Regions from separate parts of the Vogesella indigofera genome, predicted to be linked through region 1. Evidence: predicted binding sites of a transcription regulator. Region 1 holds the regulator's gene; each other region holds the start of a gene.
The links. The regulator sigma-54, encoded in region 1, starts transcription at its own class of promoters, with help from an activator protein. The targets are predictions, from matches to a motif close to CTGGCACGCTTCATGCTT.

Region 1 (4,210 bases):
CTGATATTAGGCATGGTCTGGGGTGTCGGAAATCAGTTCAAACAGCTTCTGCGCATCGCAGGCGGGATCGTTCATCTGTTCGCGCAGCGCCTTGCTGGAGAAGCGCTGAGCCAGCTCGGACAACACCTGCAGGTGGATGTCGGTGGCCTGTTCCGGCACCAACAGCACGAACAGCAGCGAGACCGGTTTGCCATCGGGGGCATCGAACGGAATCGGTGCCTTCAGGCGGATGAAGATGCCGGTGGCTTCCTTCAGGCTCTTGATGCGGCCGTGCGGGATGGCGACGCCTTGTCCCAGGCCGGTGGAGCCGAGTTTTTCTCGGGCAAACAAGCTGTCGAAGACATCGCTGCGCGCGATGGCGTGACTGTTTTCGACCATCAGGCCGACTTGTTCAAAGAGTCGTTTTTTGCTGGAAACGTCCATGTCAGCAATGACGTTGTCCACGGAGAGTATTTTACTGATCAAGCCCATAATGCCATTTGCCCGAAAAAATCGAGGGCCATTCTACGCCGAGTCCACGGAATACCATAGCGGAAAGCGCAGGATGATCGTCAGGAGAAAAAGCGGTAGCCAAAAAAAGAACGGATAAGCAAGCAGCGCTTGCATTATCCGTTTTTGTTCAGCAAATCCTGATCAGAGCGACGCTTGCTCTTGCGGTACCGGTGCGCGATGCTCGACCTGTTTTTCCTTGAATTTCAGTACCTGACGATCCAGTTTGTCAGTCAGCAGGTCGATGGCCGCGTACATGTCCGCTTCGGTGGCTTCGGCATGGATGTCCTTGCCTGCCAGATGAACATTGACTTCGGCTTTCTGTACCAGTTTGTCGACAGACAGTGTCACGTTGACACCGATCACATTATCGACATGGCGGGTAATGCGTTCCAGTTTGCTTTCGATGTAGTCACGAAGCGCCGGGGTAACGTCGAGGTGGAGGCCGGTAATCTTGAGGTTCATACCCTAACTCCTTCTGTTGGTGCCATATCCGGACTGGGCATGGCGATCTTGTTATGAACAACCTAAAAATTCTTGCGCTGGCTGACCGGCGGGATCTGCATGGCTTCACGATACTTGGCTACGGTACGTCTTGCAACCTGAATACCTTGTGCGATCAGCTTGTCTGCAATGGCGCTGTCAGACAGCGGTTTGTTGTGGTCTTCCGCATCAATGATCTGCCGGATCAGTGCCTTGATCGCGGTGGCGGAACACTCGCCACCACTGTCAGTATCGACCGAACTGCCAAAGAAATATTTGAGTTCGAACAAGCCACGGCTGCACAGCAGGTATTTTTGCGTGGTGACACGGGAGATGGTTGACTCATGCAGACCGAGTTCTTCCGCGATGTCTCGCAGGATAAGCGGGCGCATGGCCACTTCACCTTGTTCAAAGAACGCTTGCTGTCTGTCAACAATAGATTCTGCCACTTTCAGGATGGTGTCAAACCGTTGTTGAATGTTTTTTACCAGCCAGCGTGCCTCTTGCAGCTGGCCACCCAGATTATGGCTGCTGCCCTTCTGTTGTAGCATGCCTGCATACATCTGGTTGACGCGCAGCTTGGGCAGCGTGCCCTGGTTGAGGCGCGCCACCCAGCGCTGCTGGCGCTTCACCACCAGGATATCGGGGGCGACGTAGTGGGTCTCGCCCTGATCGAAGCCGCTGCTGGGGCGCGGCCGCAGGCTGGCGAGCAGCGCGTGGGCAGTTTTCAGCTGCTGCTCGTCAATGGCGAGCAGCTTCTTGAGCTTGGTGAAGTCGCGGTTGCCCAGTAGCGGCAGGTGCTGCTGCACCATGTCCAGCGCCAGCTGGCGCACCGCGGCCGGTGCCGCGTGTTGCTGCAGCTGCAGGCTGAGGAATTCGGTGAGGTTGCGGCTGCCGATGCCGGTCGGCTCGAACTGGGTCAGCAGCTTGCGCAGGCACTCCAGTTCGTCGCCTTCCACTTCCAGCTCCAGCGGCAGCTCGGCGGCGATGTCGTCCAGCGAGGTCGGCAGATAGCCGTCGTCGTCCAGTTCGTCGATCAGCAGCGACATCAGCGCCTTGTCGCGCTGGCTGAGCTGGGTTTCGCCCATCTGCGCGGTCAGGTGCTCGCGCAGCGACGGCCGGCACGGGGTGTTGAGAATGGGGTCGAATTCGTCGTCGTCATCGTTGCGGCTGCTGCCGCTCCCGCTGCTGCCCCAGTCGCCGAGCAGTTCGCCGTCGTCACGGCTGCTGTCCGCTTCCGGCCGCTCCGCCTCGCTGCCGCTGTCCGTCACCGGTGTGTCGCCGCCGGGTGTCAGCACCGGCAACGGGCTGTCGGGCTCGTCGTGGCTGTCGCTGTCGGCACGTTCCAGCAGCGGGTTTTCCAGCAGGTAGCGCTCCAGCTCGGTACTGAGGTCCAGCGTCGACATCTGCAGCAGCTTGATCGATTGCTGCAACTGGGGGGTGAGCGTGAGTTGCTGGCTGGTTTTGAGCTGGAGGGTCTGTTTCATGGCTTACAGATGGAAGTGTTCGCCCAGATACACCTGGCGGACCTGTTCGTTCAGCACCAGCGCTTCCGGCAGGCCGGAGGCGAGCACGCTGCCTTCGGAGATGATGTAGGCGCGATCGCAGATGCGCAGCGTTTCTCGCACGTTGTGGTCGGTGATCAGCACACCGATGCCGCGTTCCTTGAGGAAGGCGATGATCTTCTGGATGTCGATCACCGCGATCGGATCGACGCCGGCAAACGGCTCGTCCAGCAGGATGAAGCGCGGGCGGGTGGCCAGCACGCGGGCTATTTCCACGCGGCGGCGTTCGCCACCGGACAGCGCCAGCGCGTTGCTGTCGCGCAGGTGGCTGATGTTGAGGTCGTCCAGCAGCAGGGTCAGCTCGTTTTCCAGCTCCTCGCCCTTCAGACCGGCAATCTCCAGTACCGCGCGGATGTTCTCGTCCACCGTCATTTTGCGGAAGATCGACGCTTCCTGCGGCAGATAGCCGAGGCCGAGCCGCGCGCGCTGGTGGATAGGCAGGTGGGTGATGGTCTGGCCGTCGAGGCGGATTTCGCCGGCATCGGCGGCGATCAGCCCGACCACCATGTAGAAGCTGGTGGTCTTGCCGGCGCCGTTGGGGCCGAGCAGGCCGACCACCTCGCCACTGGCGATCTCCAGCGACACGTCGCGCACCACGGTGCGCTTCTTGAAGGTCTTCTTCAGGTGCTGGATGGAAAGCTGGCTCTGGGTCATGGCGTACCCTGTGCTTTGGGCTGCAGGATCACCGTCACGCGGCCGCTGGTGCCGCTGGCGGCGGTGCCGCCGCTGGCCTGGTAGGTTTCGGTGGCGGTGTTGTAGACGATGACGGCGCCGCTGACCGAGTCCTGGCCGCGCTTGACGCGGGCGTTGCCGGTCAGGGTGGCAAGGTTGGCCGCAGTGTTGTAGTTGACGTTGCTGGCGCTGCCCTCGACATATTCATTGCTGCCGTCGACCTTCTGGCGGAAGGTGACCGGGCTGCCCTGCGCCTGCAGCTGCTGGTTGCCCTGCGCGTCGCGGGTCACGGTCACGCGCTGCGCTTTCAGGTTCAGCGTGCCCTGTACCACCACGACATTGCCCTCCCATACCGTCACGCCTTTCTTCTGGTCCAGCGAGCCGCGGTCGGCGGACAGTTCGATCGGTTTTTCGCTGTCGGCCTTTTCAGCCATGACAGGGGCGCTCAGCACGAGGGCGGTCAGCGCGATCAGCACACTATGGCGCATAGGTAATCCTTACGTTGGACAGCAGGTTCAGCTGGCCGCTGTCCTGCTGGTAAATGAAGCCGGTCGATTTCAGTTGCGAGGTGCCGTAGTCGGCCACCAGCGGTGCGCGGTTGCTGGCACTGCGCGCGACGGTGTCGACATGCAGTACCGAGGTTTGCAGCAGGATGGCCGGGGCGGCGGCGGTGGCCTTGCGTTCCCAGCGCACATTATCACTGAAGTCCGCCGTTTTCTGCTGCTTGTGGTAGCGCCCGGCCGCGGCCGTCACCGTGTAGTCGGGGATGCCCTGCTGGAAGACTTCGATGCGCGGCTTGCTGAGATAGACATTCGGATTGCGCGGCAGTTGCCACATCTGGGCTGCCTGCAGGTACTGCTGCGGCCGGCCCTGGGCGTCGAAGCGCTTCGCCGTCAGCCGGTTGATGGTGTATTCCGGGCGGCTCAGGTCGATCTTGCCCGGCGCATCGCCGCGCTGCATGGTCAGCACATTGAGCCAGAAGGCGAGCAGGGCCATGCCCA
Region 2 (4,210 bases), on a different contig from region 1:
CCGACTGCGCACCGCCGTTGCGACTGGCCAGCAATGCCGCATTGGCGATCGCCTGCAGCGGCAGCAGCTCCGGATCACGGCGCGACATCAGCTCGGCGGCAAAACCCGGCGTATAGGCCGGATAGGCGGCGATGGCAAAGCGTAGCGCCTGCTCGGCAGCGGCATGATCGCCATCCAGCGCCCGCAGAATCGCGACATTGATCAGCATGCCGGCATGAGGACGATATGCCGTCAGTCGCTCGAACAGCGCGCGCTTCTCCTGCAGCTGGCGCTTGTCCACGATCAGGTAGTTGGCCAGCACCATGTCGGCCTCATAAGTCCACAGCGGATTGCGGGCAAGGTGCCAGACTTCCTCGGCGCGCATCACATTCACCTGCGCATTGGGACCCGGTATGAGCCAGCGCGCCAGCTTGCCGTAAGCCTGCAGCCCCGCCACCGACTGCCACAGCAGCAGCGCGCAAAATCCCCACGTCAGCACGCGGCGCATCGACAGGCGGATAGCCAGCGTGTAGCGGCGGGCCGGCGACAGTCCCAGCAACACGGCGAACAGGCTGAGAAAAGTCATATACCACAGCGGATACTCGACCATGCTGTGCAGCAGCAGCACCATCGCCAGCAGTACCACCAGCAGAGAGTGGACATTGGTCTGCTCCTTGCGGAAAAACGGCAGGAACGCCCAGCACAGGCCGGTCACCGCCACGGTGGTGCCAAGCAGCCCCGTTTCCGCCAGCAACTGCAGGATCAGGTTATGACTGTGCGTAAACAGCCAGCTCTCCGACCACTGCCCGGCAAAGCCCATCGCCACTTCCAGGCGCACGCTTTGCGCCGCATAGCCGCCCAGCCCGACACCGAATAGCGGATGATCCTGGAATACTTGCCACGCCTTCTGCCACTCCACCCAGCGCCGGGCGCCGAAACCACCGGCCAGCATGCGATCGACGCCAGAGCCGATATTGCCCAGCGGCAGGCCCAGCCAGGAAAGCAGCGCGACCAGCTCTTTGTTGAACAGCTGGCAGAACACCAGCCAGCACGTTGCCAGCGCCAAGGCCAAGGCTAGGCGACCCGTTTCCCCCTGCCGGCTGCTGCGCCAGTAGAAAAGCCAGGTCAGTACCATGGCGGCGCCGGCATAGCCGATCGCCAGCCGCGAGGCGGACCAGCTGATAAGCAAGCCGAAAACCAGCACCAGCGGCAGCAACAACCAGCCGCGCAGCTTGCCGACGGCAAACAGGTAGCAGCCGGCGAACAGCGATAGGGTCAGGTAATTGGCGTAATGGTTGCGCTGCGCCAGCTGGCCAATCAGATTGGCCGGATTGCCCTTGTCGTAGAACACCCACGGCCACTGCAATACCAGCACCCACTGTGTTACCTGCAACAAGCCGACCAGTGCTTGCACCAGCCCACCCAGCAACAGGCCCCAGGCCATCGTTGTCAGCACCAGCTGCGGCGGATGACGGGATACGGCATGGGCCAGCGCCAGACATAACAGCACACCCACGCTGGCCGCCAGCCCTTGGCCGGGATAGGGTGAAGCTAGGGCGGTGACAATGGTCAACAATGGCAATAGCGCCAATAACAGCAAGGCGCCGCCAGACTCTGCAGCACGATTTCTTGCCGGCGACAGCAGCAGCACTGCCACCGCCAGCAACACCGCGCAAACACTGCTGACGTAATCACCCGTCGGCTGAAAGCGTACCCAGTTGAGAAACGGGATGGTCACCAGCAAAAACAAGGCGGCCATTGCCAAGCGTTCCAATGTGATGATCCGGCGCATTTGCTTCCCGAAACTAAAAAGCCCTTGCTGGGCAAGGGCTGGGTGGGATATCAAAAAATTCTGCTTACTGGCAGGATTTCGGCAGGTATTCCGCAGCAACAGCGTCAGCACCCGATGCTTCACATGACCACGTTGTGGAGTTAGAGGCAAATGTTGGGATCAGTTTTACTGTCTTGGTATCCAAATCAACATGGGCACCCGGAGTATGGAAGGTTGCCTCGATCTCGCATGCGGTACCAGATGCCACTTCAATATCAGCATAAAGCCCCGATGCGGCCATGTCTGGGCAAGAGCCTGTCTCACCCTGCGACTCCGCCACCTTCACCTTCATGCCATCCGCCAGCGAGAACGCTTCCGAAACCTGCGCACGCTTGGTGTAGTTGGAGTACGCCGGGATCGCGATCGCGGCCAGAATACCGATGATCGCAACCACGATCATCAGTTCGATCAGGGTAAAACCTTGTTGTGCACGTTTCATGCGTAGTGCTCCTGTTTGAAAATGAAAAACGGCAAACTACCAGCGAAAAAACAAATCCTGTTCCCGCAAGCCGGCCTTGCAGTTGCCAATCGGCACACAAGCCGCCCCGGTCAATCGCAGAGCCGAGGCAAGCTGATTACTACGTCACTTGGAACTGCAACCCCACGGCTAGCTGCCTTAATAAAGACCGTCGCGGCGAGGATACGCGGCGATGAGCCAGTGCAGCTTGATTCCTGACAAAGCAGAGCAAGATCGGCGCCAGCCCGTGCCTGCTCGACCCCAGCAGCCGGAAAATGGCGCGCTGGCAGGCTTTCCGGCCTCATCACCGCCAGGACAGTCGCCGCCGGGGGGCGCAAAATCGGCAAGCGACTGACAATTTTCGTCACTCTTGCGCGGCGTGGCGCCATGTTACGATGCCCGCCTTGTCTTACGGAGCACTCGCCATGCATGACTCGCAAGCACAACACTGGCTGACGCGCAGCCGCGCCGCGGTGTGGCACCCCTGCACCCAGATGAAGCGCCACGAAACCCTGCCCATTATTCCGATTGCCCGCGCCGACGGCATCTGGCTAGAGGATTTCGACGGCAAGCGCTACATCGACGGCGTCAGCTCGTGGTGGGTCAACCTGTTCGGCCACAACCAGCCGCGTATCAAGCAGGCGCTGAAGGAACAGCTCGACACCCTAGAGCACGTGATCCTCGCCGGCTTCACCCACCAGCCGGTGGTGGAGCTGTCGGAAAGGTTGGCTGCACTCACCGGCCTCGGCCACGCCTTCTATGGCTCCGATGGCGCCAGCGCCACCGAGATCGCGCTGAAGATGAGCTTCCACTACTGGCGCAATCACGGCCAGACGCAGAAACGACGCTTCCTCAGCCTAGAACACAGCTACCACGGCGAAACCGTCGGCGCGCTGGCGGTAACCGACGTGCCGCTGTTCTCCGATACCTACGCGCCACTGCTGCAGCACAACCTGCGCGCGCCCAGCCCTGACGCCCGCCTCGCCGCGCCGGGAGAGACGGCCGCCGATGTCGCGCGCCGCGCCGCTAGCGCGCTGGAGAGCCTGCTGCAACAGCACGGCCACGAGCTGGCCGCCTTCATCATCGAGCCGCTGGTACAGGGCGCCGCCGGCATGGTGATGTACGACCCGCTGTACCTCGCCGAGGCGCGCCGGCTGTGCGACCAGTACCAGGTGCACCTGATCGCCGACGAAATCGCGGTCGGCTTCGGCCGCACCGGCACGCTGTTCGCCTGCGAACAAGCGGCGATCCGCGCCGACTTCCTGTGCCTGTCGAAGGGCATCACCGGCGGCTACCTGCCGCTGTCCTGCGTGTTGACCACCGACGACATCTACGCCGCGTTCTACGACGACGACGTCAGCCGCGGCTTTTTGCACTCGCACAGCTACACCGGCAACGCGCTGGCCTGCCGCGCGGCGCTGACCGTGCTCGACATCTTCGAGGACGAACAGGTGATTGCGGCCAACCTTGCCACCGCCGCGCTGTTCAGCCACCACCTGGCGGAGATCGCCGCCCATCCGGCGGTGCGCCACTTCCGCCAGCGCGGCATGATCTGGGCGTTCGACGTCGACTGCCAGCGCGCCGACTTCGGCCCCGCCTTCTTCCGCCTGATGCTGCAGCAGGGCTGCCTGGTGCGCCCGATCGGCAAGACGGTGTACTTCATGCCGCCTTACATCATCGAGGAGAGCCACATGCGGCAACTGGTCAACGCCACACTGTCGGCGCTGACGCAACTGCTGGCCGGCGACCGACCGTCGGCGCAGCAGGAAACCGCGCTGCCGTAGACCGTGACGCACTGCGGCATGGCGGCGGAATCGGGTAAACTGACGGCTTTGCTTCTGACGGGGTTCGGCGACATGCAATCGGTGATTCACAGCGCCACGCGCATCGTGGTGAAAGTAGGCTCCAGCCTGGTGACCAATGACGGCAAGGGTCTGGACATG
Region 3 (4,210 bases), on a different contig from region 1:
CCATCGCGCAGTGGAACCTGGCGCGGCTGGCGGAAACGCTGCTGCCGCTGCTGGACGCCGAGTCGCAGCAACAGGCAGTGGCGCAGGCCACCGACGTCATCCACCGCTTTGTCGACCATTACCGCGAACAGTGGCTGGCGCAGGCGCGGCACAAGCTTGGCCTGCTCACGGCACAGGACGACGACCAGCAGCTGGCCGACGACTGGCTGGCGCTGCTGCAGGCGCAGCAGGCGGACTTCACCCTCGCCTGGCGCTACCTCGCCGACGCGGTGGACGGCGACGGCGCAAGACTGGCGGCCCAGTTTGCCGATCCGGCCGCGCTGCGGCCGTGGCTCGTGCGCTGGCAGCAACGCCTCGCCGCCGAGCCGCAGCCGGCTGCCACACGCGCCGCCGCCATGCGCGCACTCAACCCGCTGTACATCGCGCGCAATCATCTGGTGGAAGAGGCGCTGGCCGCCGCCAGCGAGCACGGCGACATGAGCCTGACGCTGCGGCTGCTGGACGTATTGGCAGATCCCTACACCGAGCGCGACGGGCTGGAACGCTATGCGCTGCCGGCGGCGCCGGAGCTGGTGGCCGGCTACCGCACCTTCTGCGGCACGTAAACCTGGCCGGCTAACACCAGTTGTCCAGATCAATAAACGAAGGTTGGCCGCAAGCCGTGACCGGCGGCGGCCAGGCCGGGCTGCGCGGGCGGGACATGGTTGTACGGAAGCGGGCGCCAGCCTCGCACCCGGTGGCGGATTGTCGCTAGACTGGCTGCTTCATCACTCCGGGAGTCCGGCCATGTCGCAGCACCGTTTCCAGTTCAGCCTTGGCGCCGATCCGCAGGCGCGCGAAGTCGTCCAGCTGGGCCTCAAGGCCTTCAACGTCGGGCAGATCGGCGACTATGCCTATCAGGACTTCGAGCTGTACGCGCGGGACGAGGGCGGCGCGGTGGTCGGCGGCCTGTTCGGCCACTCCGGCATGGGCTGGCTGTACGTGGACTACCTGTGGCTGGCCGAGGCGCAGCGCGGCGCCGGCTTGGGCGCGCAGTTGATGGCGCAGGTGGAAGACGAGGCGCGCCGTCGTGGCTGCGTCGGCGTGTTCCTGTACACCTACAGCTTTCAGGCGCCGGACTTCTATCACAAGCTGGGCTACCAACTGCTGGGCGTGCTGGACGACTGCCCGCCGGGGCACCAGCGGCTGTATCTGAAAAAGCCGCTGCCGGCGGTCGCCGCGTCGCCCGTGGCCTGAACCGTGTGCGCGTGTAGGCACCACCGGATCAGCGTCGATAGCCGCAAAAAAACAGCAGCCCGCAGGCTGCTGTTCCGGCTGTCGCGGCGTGCCGCTCAGTAGGTGTAAAACATCTGCTGGATTTTCTTGGTGTCGCTGGTTTTGGTCAGCGACAGCATCAGCAGGATGCGGGCTTTCTGCGCATTCAGGGTGTCGGAGACCACAAAGTCTTCCTTGTCGTCGTTCACTTCACCGTTGCGGGCCACGATACCGGCGCCGACGCGCGAGCTGCGTACCACGATCACGCCTTTCTGGCGCGCTTCGCGGAAGGCCGGCAGCATTTGTGCCGCCATGCTGCCGTCACCGACGCCGGCCTGCACGATGCCCTTGGCTCCGGCGGCCACGTTGGCATCCAGCGCCACGCGGTTCATGTTGGCATAGCCGTACACGATGTCGACTTGCGGCAGAGCCTCCAGCTTGCTGACATCAAATTCGGTGTCGGCGGTGTGCTTGCGTACCGGCTGGCGGTAGAAGTGCGGCTTGTTGTCCTGCATGAAGCCGAGGAAGCCCAGATCCGGCGACTTGAAGGTGTCGGTGGTGGAGGTGTTGACCTTGCTGACATCGCGACCGGCGTTGATCTGGTCGTTCAGTGCCACCAGTACCCCCTTGCCGGCAGCGTCCTTGCTGCCGGCCAGCAGCACGGCGTTGTACAGGTTGATCGGGCCGTCGGCACTGATGGCAGTGGACGGGCGCATCGCGCCAACCACGACTACCGGTTTCTTGCTTTTCACGGTCAGGTCGAGGAAGTAGGCGGTTTCTTCAATGGTGTCGGTGCCGTGGGTAATGACCACGCCATCGACGTCTTTCTGTGCCAGCAGTTCGTTGACGCGCTTGGCCAGTTTCAGCCATACCTCGTTGGTCATGCTTTCGCTGGCGATCTGGGCGACCTGCTCGCCGCGCACGTTGGCCGCCTTTTTCAGTTCCGGCACGCCTTCGATCATCTTGTCCACGCCGAGCTTGGCCGCGGAGTAGCCGATGGTGGTGGTGCTGGTGGCGCCGGTACCGGCAATGGTGCCGCCGGTCGCCAGGATCACCACGTTAGGCAGCTTGGCGGCGGTGTCTTCGGCGTGGGCAACCGAAAACAGGGCGGAGCACAGCAGGACGGTGGTGAGGCGGGCGAAATGTTGGCTGGTTTTCATGTCTCGTATTCTCCTTTGGTGGTTTCGTACCCGGGCGCGTACGCATCGGGTTACGGGGGCCGCATGGCGGCTGGGCGGTGATGCCGGTGCCGGCTCTGACGGCCGGTTACCGGGTGTTGGCCCGCCTGTTTCATCGCAATAAGCGCGCCAGATAGGCCGCGAGAGGCCGCTTTATCAAGTGCATGATTTTTATGGCGTTAATTCCGCGCAATCGGCACGCGGGACGGAAATCCGTTTTTGGGGCCATACCGGCAGACCGGAATTCCGAACGCGATCCGTGCCGTACCGCATCGGTCTGCCGTAGCTGGCGTGCTGCGCACTGGCGACAATGCCTTGCCGGCCGGTGCGGCATTGGCAGTAAGATGTCAGCCTCACCTTATCGCCAGGCCCGCCATGATCCTGATCCACACCCCCAGCAGCAAGGAAGTTGCCGCCTACCTCGACCTGTTCCGCACCGCGCTGCCGCAGCATTGCTTCATCAGCCTGGAGGAGATGACACAGCCGGAGGCGGTGCGCTACGTGATTACCTGGGGGCCGCCGCCGGCGCTGTTTGCCGGCCTGCCGAATCTGCAGGCGGTGTTTGCGCTCGGTGCCGGCGTCGACAAGCTGCTGGCGCGTGACGACCTGTCGCCGGTGCTGTCGATCTACCGCCTGCTCGATGGCGGCATGGCACAGCAAATGAGCGAATACATCCGCTTCGGCGTGCTGTCCTATCAGCGGCACATGGATGTCTATCGCCGCCAGCAGGCGGCGGGGGTGTGGAAGATGCTGGCGCCGAAACTGCCGGCGCAAGTGCGCGTCGGCGTGCTGGGGCTGGGCGAGATCGGCAGCGCGGTGGCACAGGCGCTGGCCGCCGACGGTTACCGGGTCAGCGGCTGGAGCCGCTCGCCGCGCCAGGTGCCGGGCGTGGACTGCCTGTTCGGTGACGAGGGACTGGACGAACTCTTGGCCGGCAGCGAAGTGCTGGCCTGCGTGTTGCCGTCGACGCCGCAGACGCAGGGTCTGCTGGATGCGCAAAGGTTGGCCGCACTGCCGCCAGGCGCGATGCTGATCAACGCCGGCCGTGGCGACCTGCTGGACGAGGAGGCGCTACTGGCACTGCTGGATGCCGGCCATCTGCGCTGTGCGCAGCTGGACGTGTTTGCCAGCGAGCCGCTGCCGCACGGTCATCGCCTGTGGCAACACCCGGCGGTGACGGTGACGCCGCACATCGCCGCCATCACCCTGCGCGAGGAAGCCGTGCGCCAGATTGCGGCCAACCTTGAGCGGCTGGCGGCGGGGGACGCGGCGCAGGGACTGGTGCTGCGCGAGCGCGGCTACTGATGGCGCAGCAGATCAGTTGCGACAGCTGCCGTGCTTGTTGTTGCCGGCTGGAGGTGATGCTGATCGCCGGTGACGACGACGTGCCGGACCGCTTCGTCACCCAGGACCAGTGGGGCGGCCACGTGATGCTGCGGCTGGACGACGGCTGGTGTGCGGCGCTGGACCGGCGCACCATGCTGTGCACCATCTACGCGGTGCGGCCGTGGATCTGCGCCGACTATCAGGAAGGCGAACCGGATTGCCTGGAGCAGCGCAAGCTGATCCCGCTTTTCCCGGCGCGCTAGTGGCACCGGCCGCGCCAGCCGGCGGGCGCAGGCCGCGGCCGGACAGCGCTGCGGCCAGGCTTGCGCGCGGGGTCACATCACTGGCGCGTCACGGGCGCACCACGTGCCAGACATTGCCGATATTGTCGCCCATGGCATCGCCCGGCCTCTGGTCGCCGGACCAGAAGTACAGCGGCTTGCCGCGATAGG
Region 4 (4,210 bases), on a different contig from region 1:
CGCCGTGAACGCAACGAGGACGCGCTGGGCTGGAGCGTGCCGCAGGACGGGCTGCTGACCAGCAAGGGCGCGCTGTTCGCGCTGGCCGACGGCGTCTCCGGCTGTGCCGACGGCCGCCTGGCGGCGCAGTCCACCATCCGCGCGGTGTGCGCCGACTACTACGCCACGCCGGAAACGTGGGCGGTGTCGTCGGCGCTGGACCGGCTGCTGGCGGCGCACAACCGCTGGCTGCGCTCGCAGGGCAAGCCGCTGGTGGCGACGCTGTCGGCGCTGGTGCTGCGCGGCCACCGCTACACCGTTGCCCACGTCGGCGACTGCCGCGTCTACCGATTAAGCCAGGGCCGGCTGACGCAGCTGACCGTCGATCACGTGTGGGAGGAGGCGTCGTTGTCGCACGTGCTCAAGCGCGGCATGGGGCTGGACGAGCACGTGATGCCGGATTTCTGCGACGGCGACCTGCACGCCGGTGACGTGTTCGTGCTGCTGTGCGACGGCGTGTGGCAGGCGCTGGGCGACAAGCGCATCGACGAGATCCTGCACCTGCATCTGGACGTGCAGCGCGCCGCCAGCGTGCTGTGCGAGACGGCGCTGGCCGCCGGCGCGCAGGACAACCTGTCGGCGCTGGTGCTGCGGGTGGAGGCGCTGCCGCAGGGCGCACTGGCCGACGAGCTGGCGCGCGCTAACAGCCTGCCGCTGCCGCCGAAACTGCGCGACGGCCAGCCGTTCGAGGGGCTGACGGTGGTGGCCAGCCTGCACGCCTCGCCCGGCGGGCTGGCCTATCGCGTCGCCGACGCCGCCGGACGGCACTGGGTACTGAAGACGCTGCCGCCGCTGCTGGCCGGCGACCAGGGCGCGGAGCAGGCGCTGCTGGTGGAGGAGTGGCTGCAGAAACGCATCAGCTCGCCGTACTTTGCCGAGGTCGCCACCGGCGTCGAACGCCAGCACCTGTACTACCTGCAGCGCTGGCACGACGGCGAAACGTTGGCCGCAAGGCTGGCGCAGCAGCGTTTCGGCATCAGCGAGGTGGTCGCCATCGGCCTCGCGCTGTGCCGTGCGATGTCGGCGCTGCACCGCCTCGGCATCGTGCACCGCGACATCAAACCGGACAACGTGCACCTCGGTCGTGACGGTCAGCTGCGGCTGCTCGACCTCGGCGTCGCCTACTGTGCCGGGCTGACGCCGGAGCACGACGGCCCCGGCCCCGGCACCGCCAGCTACATGGCACCGGAGCGCTTCGCCGGTGGTAAGGCGAGCAGCAGCAGCGACCTGTACGCCGCCGGCGTCACCCTCTACCAGCTGCTGACCGGCCGCTATCCCTACGGCGAGATCGAGGCGTTCCAGAACCCGCATTTCGACGCGCCGCAGCCGGCGTCGCGCCAGCGTCCGGACGTGCCGCTGTGGCTGGACAACCTGCTGCTGAAGGCGGTGGCACGCGAGCCGGGGCAGCGCTTCGAGACTTCCGAGGAAATGCAGCTGGCGCTGGAGCGCGGCGACAGCGTGCCGCAGCGCCGCCTGCAGCGCGTGCCGTGGGCGGAGCGGGCGCCGCTGCGGCTGTGGCGCACGCTGGCGCTGGTTTCGCTGCTGCTGAATCTGCTGTTGCTGTACGCGCTGTTGTTGCATTGATGGGGCGGCTGCCTGTTTTTGGTGCTGCCGTGCACCATAGGCAGGCAAATCAGGGCGGCCACGGCCAGGGTTGGCCGCAAAAACAGGGGTTTGCGGGCTGGCACGGCCTTTGCATTAAGACAGGCACAATCAGATTGTCCGGGTCGCCAATGGCGGTGACCGGGACAGGGACAATGAGGTCCGTTCGGCGTGGCGCAAGTCACACCGGCGGACCTTTTTTCGTTTCGGCACCGCTACGGCAATGACGACGGGCGGCGCAGGCAGGACGCCGCGCAATGCGTCGCAAATCAGACAAAGGAAACACCATGAAGAAGCTCAAATTGGTAATGGTCGGCAACGGCATGGCCGGGGTGCGCACGCTGGAAGAGCTGCTCAAGCTGACCCCGGAGCTGTACGACATCACCGTGTTCGGTGCCGAACCGTACGCCAACTACAACCGCATCCTGCTGTCGCCGGTGCTGACCGGCGAGCAGACGCTGCCGGAAATCATGCTCAACGACGTCGACTGGTACGCCGAGCACGGCATCACCCTGCATCTGGGCAAGGAAGTGGTGGACATCGACCGCGGCCGCCGCATCGTGCGCGCCGCTGACGGCACCACCGCCGAGTACGACCGCCTGCTGCTGGCCACCGGCTCCAATCCTTTCATCCTGCCGGTGCCGGGCAAGGAGCTGGACGGCGTGGTCACCTTCCGTGACATCCACGACGTCAACACCATGATCGACGCCGCGACCAATCATCAGCACGCGGTGGTGATCGGCGGCGGTCTCTTGGGGCTGGAAGCCGCCAACGGCCTGGCCGCACGCGGCATGAAGGTGACCGTGGTGCACCTCGGTGAATGGCTGCTCGACCGCCAGCTGGATCGCACCGCCGCCGCCATGCTGCAGGACACGTTGCAGGAACGCGGCCTGACCTTCCTGCTGCAGAAGCAGACCGCCGAGCTGGTGGCCGGCAGCAGCGGCCGCGTCGCCAGCGTGCGCTTCAAGGACGGCGAGGAAGTGCCGGCCGATCTGGTGGTGATGGCGGTCGGCATCCGCCCCAACTTCAGCCTGGCGGAGCAGAGCGGCATCTACTGCGACCGCGGCATCGTGGTCAACGACTTCATGCAGACCTTCGACCCGCGCGTGTACGCGGTGGGCGAGTGCGTCAGCCACCGCGGCGTCAGCTACGGCCTGGTGGCACCGCTGTTCGACATGGCGAAAGTGGTGGCCAACCACCTGGCCAACTTCGGCATCGCCCGCTACGTGCCGGCGGCCACCAGCACCAAGCTGAAGGTGACTGGGGTGGACCTGTTCTCCGCCGGCAACTTCATGGGCGGCGACGGCCACGAGGAAATCACGCTGTCCGATCCGGTCGGCGGCATCTACAAGAAGCTGATCGTCAAGGACGACAAGCTGGTCGGCGCCTGCCTGTACGGCGACACCGCCGACGGCGGCTGGTACTTCCGCCTGATCCGCGAAGGCCACGCGATCCACGAAATGCGCGAACAGCTGATGCTGGGCGAGGGCGCCATCGGCGACGTCGGCCACGCCGGCCAGAACCGCGCGATGGGCATGAGCGACGATGCCGAAGTGTGCGGCTGCAACGGCGTGTGCAAGGGCAGCATCGTCAAGGCGATCCAGGAAAAGGGCCTGTTCACGGTTGATGAAGTGAAAAAGCACACCAAGGCGGCCAGCTCCTGCGGCTCCTGCACCGGCCTGGTGGAGCAGATCCTGATCAACTGCGTCGGCGGCGCCGCCGACGTGAAGCCGAAATCGGAAAAGGCGATCTGCGGCTGTACCGATCTCAACCACGGCCAGGTACGGCAGGCGATCCGCGAACAGCACCTGACCTCGCTGGCGGACACCTTCACCGCACTGGACTGGCGCTCGGTGGACGGCTGCAGCAGCTGCCGTCCGGCCATCAACTACTACCTGATCTCCAGCTGGCCGGGCGAGGCGAAGGACGATCCGCAGTCGCGCTTCATCAACGAACGCGTGCACGCCAACATCCAGAAGGACGGCACCTACTCGGTGATCCCGCGGATGTGGGGCGGCGTCACCAACCCGTCCGAGCTGCGCCGCATCGCAGATGTCGCCGACAAGTACGACATCCCGATGGTGAAGGTCACCGGCGGCCAGCGTATCGACCTGCTGGGGGTGAAGAAGGAAGACCTGCCGAAGGTGTGGGCCGACCTCGACATGCCGTCCGGCCACGCCTACGGCAAGAGCCTGCGCACGGTGAAAACCTGTGTCGGCAGCGAGTTCTGCCGCTTCGGCACCCAGGATTCGACGCAGATGGGCATCGACCTGGAACACGACCTGTTCGGCATGTGGAGCCCGGCCAAGGTCAAGCTGGCGGTATCCGGCTGCCCGCGCAACTGCTCCGAGGCCGGCATCAAGGACGTGGGCATCATCGGCGTCGACTCCGGCTGGGAGCTGTACATCGGCGGCAACGGCGGCATCAAGACCGAGGTGGCCGAGTTCCTGTGCAAGGTGAAAACGCACGACGAGGTGATGGTGTACAGCGGCGCCTTCCTGCAGCTGTACCGCGAGGAAGCGTTCTATCTGGAACGCACCGTGCACTACCTGCACCGCGTCGGCATGGA

Region 2: the regulator sigma-54 is predicted to act here: its motif matches at 2,494-2,511, upstream of PQU89_RS15635 (pilin).
Region 3: the regulator sigma-54 is predicted to act here: its motif matches at 2,548-2,565, upstream of PQU89_RS06995 (type II asparaginase).
Region 4: the regulator sigma-54 is predicted to act here: its motif matches at 1,721-1,738, upstream of nirB (nitrite reductase large subunit NirB).

Annotation. Positions count from the first base shown of each region.
Region 1 is NZ_JAQQLA010000012.1:115,477-119,686, reverse strand. Features, by position in the region: gene hprK (HPr(Ser) kinase/phosphatase) at 1-14, opposite strand, end outside; gene ptsN (PTS IIA-like nitrogen regulatory protein PtsN) at 7-471, opposite strand; gene hpf (ribosome hibernation-promoting factor, HPF/YfiA family) at 634-954, opposite strand; gene PQU89_RS16255 (RNA polymerase factor sigma-54) at 1,017-2,459, opposite strand; gene lptB (LPS export ABC transporter ATP-binding protein) at 2,463-3,191, opposite strand; gene lptA (lipopolysaccharide transport periplasmic protein LptA) at 3,188-3,697, opposite strand; gene lptC (LPS export ABC transporter periplasmic protein LptC) at 3,687-4,210, opposite strand, start outside.
Region 2 is NZ_JAQQLA010000011.1:59,365-63,574, reverse strand. Features, by position in the region: gene PQU89_RS15640 (PglL family O-oligosaccharyltransferase) at 1-1,738, opposite strand, end outside; gene PQU89_RS15635 (pilin) at 1,836-2,249, opposite strand; gene PQU89_RS15630 (adenosylmethionine--8-amino-7-oxononanoate transaminase) at 2,693-4,051, shown strand; gene proB (glutamate 5-kinase) at 4,124-4,210, shown strand, end outside.
Region 3 is NZ_JAQQLA010000004.1:266,943-271,152, reverse strand. Features, by position in the region: gene PQU89_RS07005 (protein adenylyltransferase SelO) at 1-605, shown strand, start outside; gene PQU89_RS07000 (GNAT family N-acetyltransferase) at 787-1,236, shown strand; gene PQU89_RS06995 (type II asparaginase) at 1,332-2,414, opposite strand; gene PQU89_RS06990 (2-hydroxyacid dehydrogenase) at 2,808-3,737, shown strand; gene PQU89_RS06985 (YkgJ family cysteine cluster protein) at 3,737-4,021, shown strand; gene PQU89_RS06980 (COG4315 family predicted lipoprotein) at 4,110-4,210, opposite strand, start outside.
Region 4 is NZ_JAQQLA010000003.1:690,878-695,087, reverse strand. Features, by position in the region: gene PQU89_RS05205 (bifunctional protein-serine/threonine kinase/phosphatase) at 1-1,623, shown strand, start outside; gene nirB (nitrite reductase large subunit NirB) at 1,929-4,210, shown strand, end outside.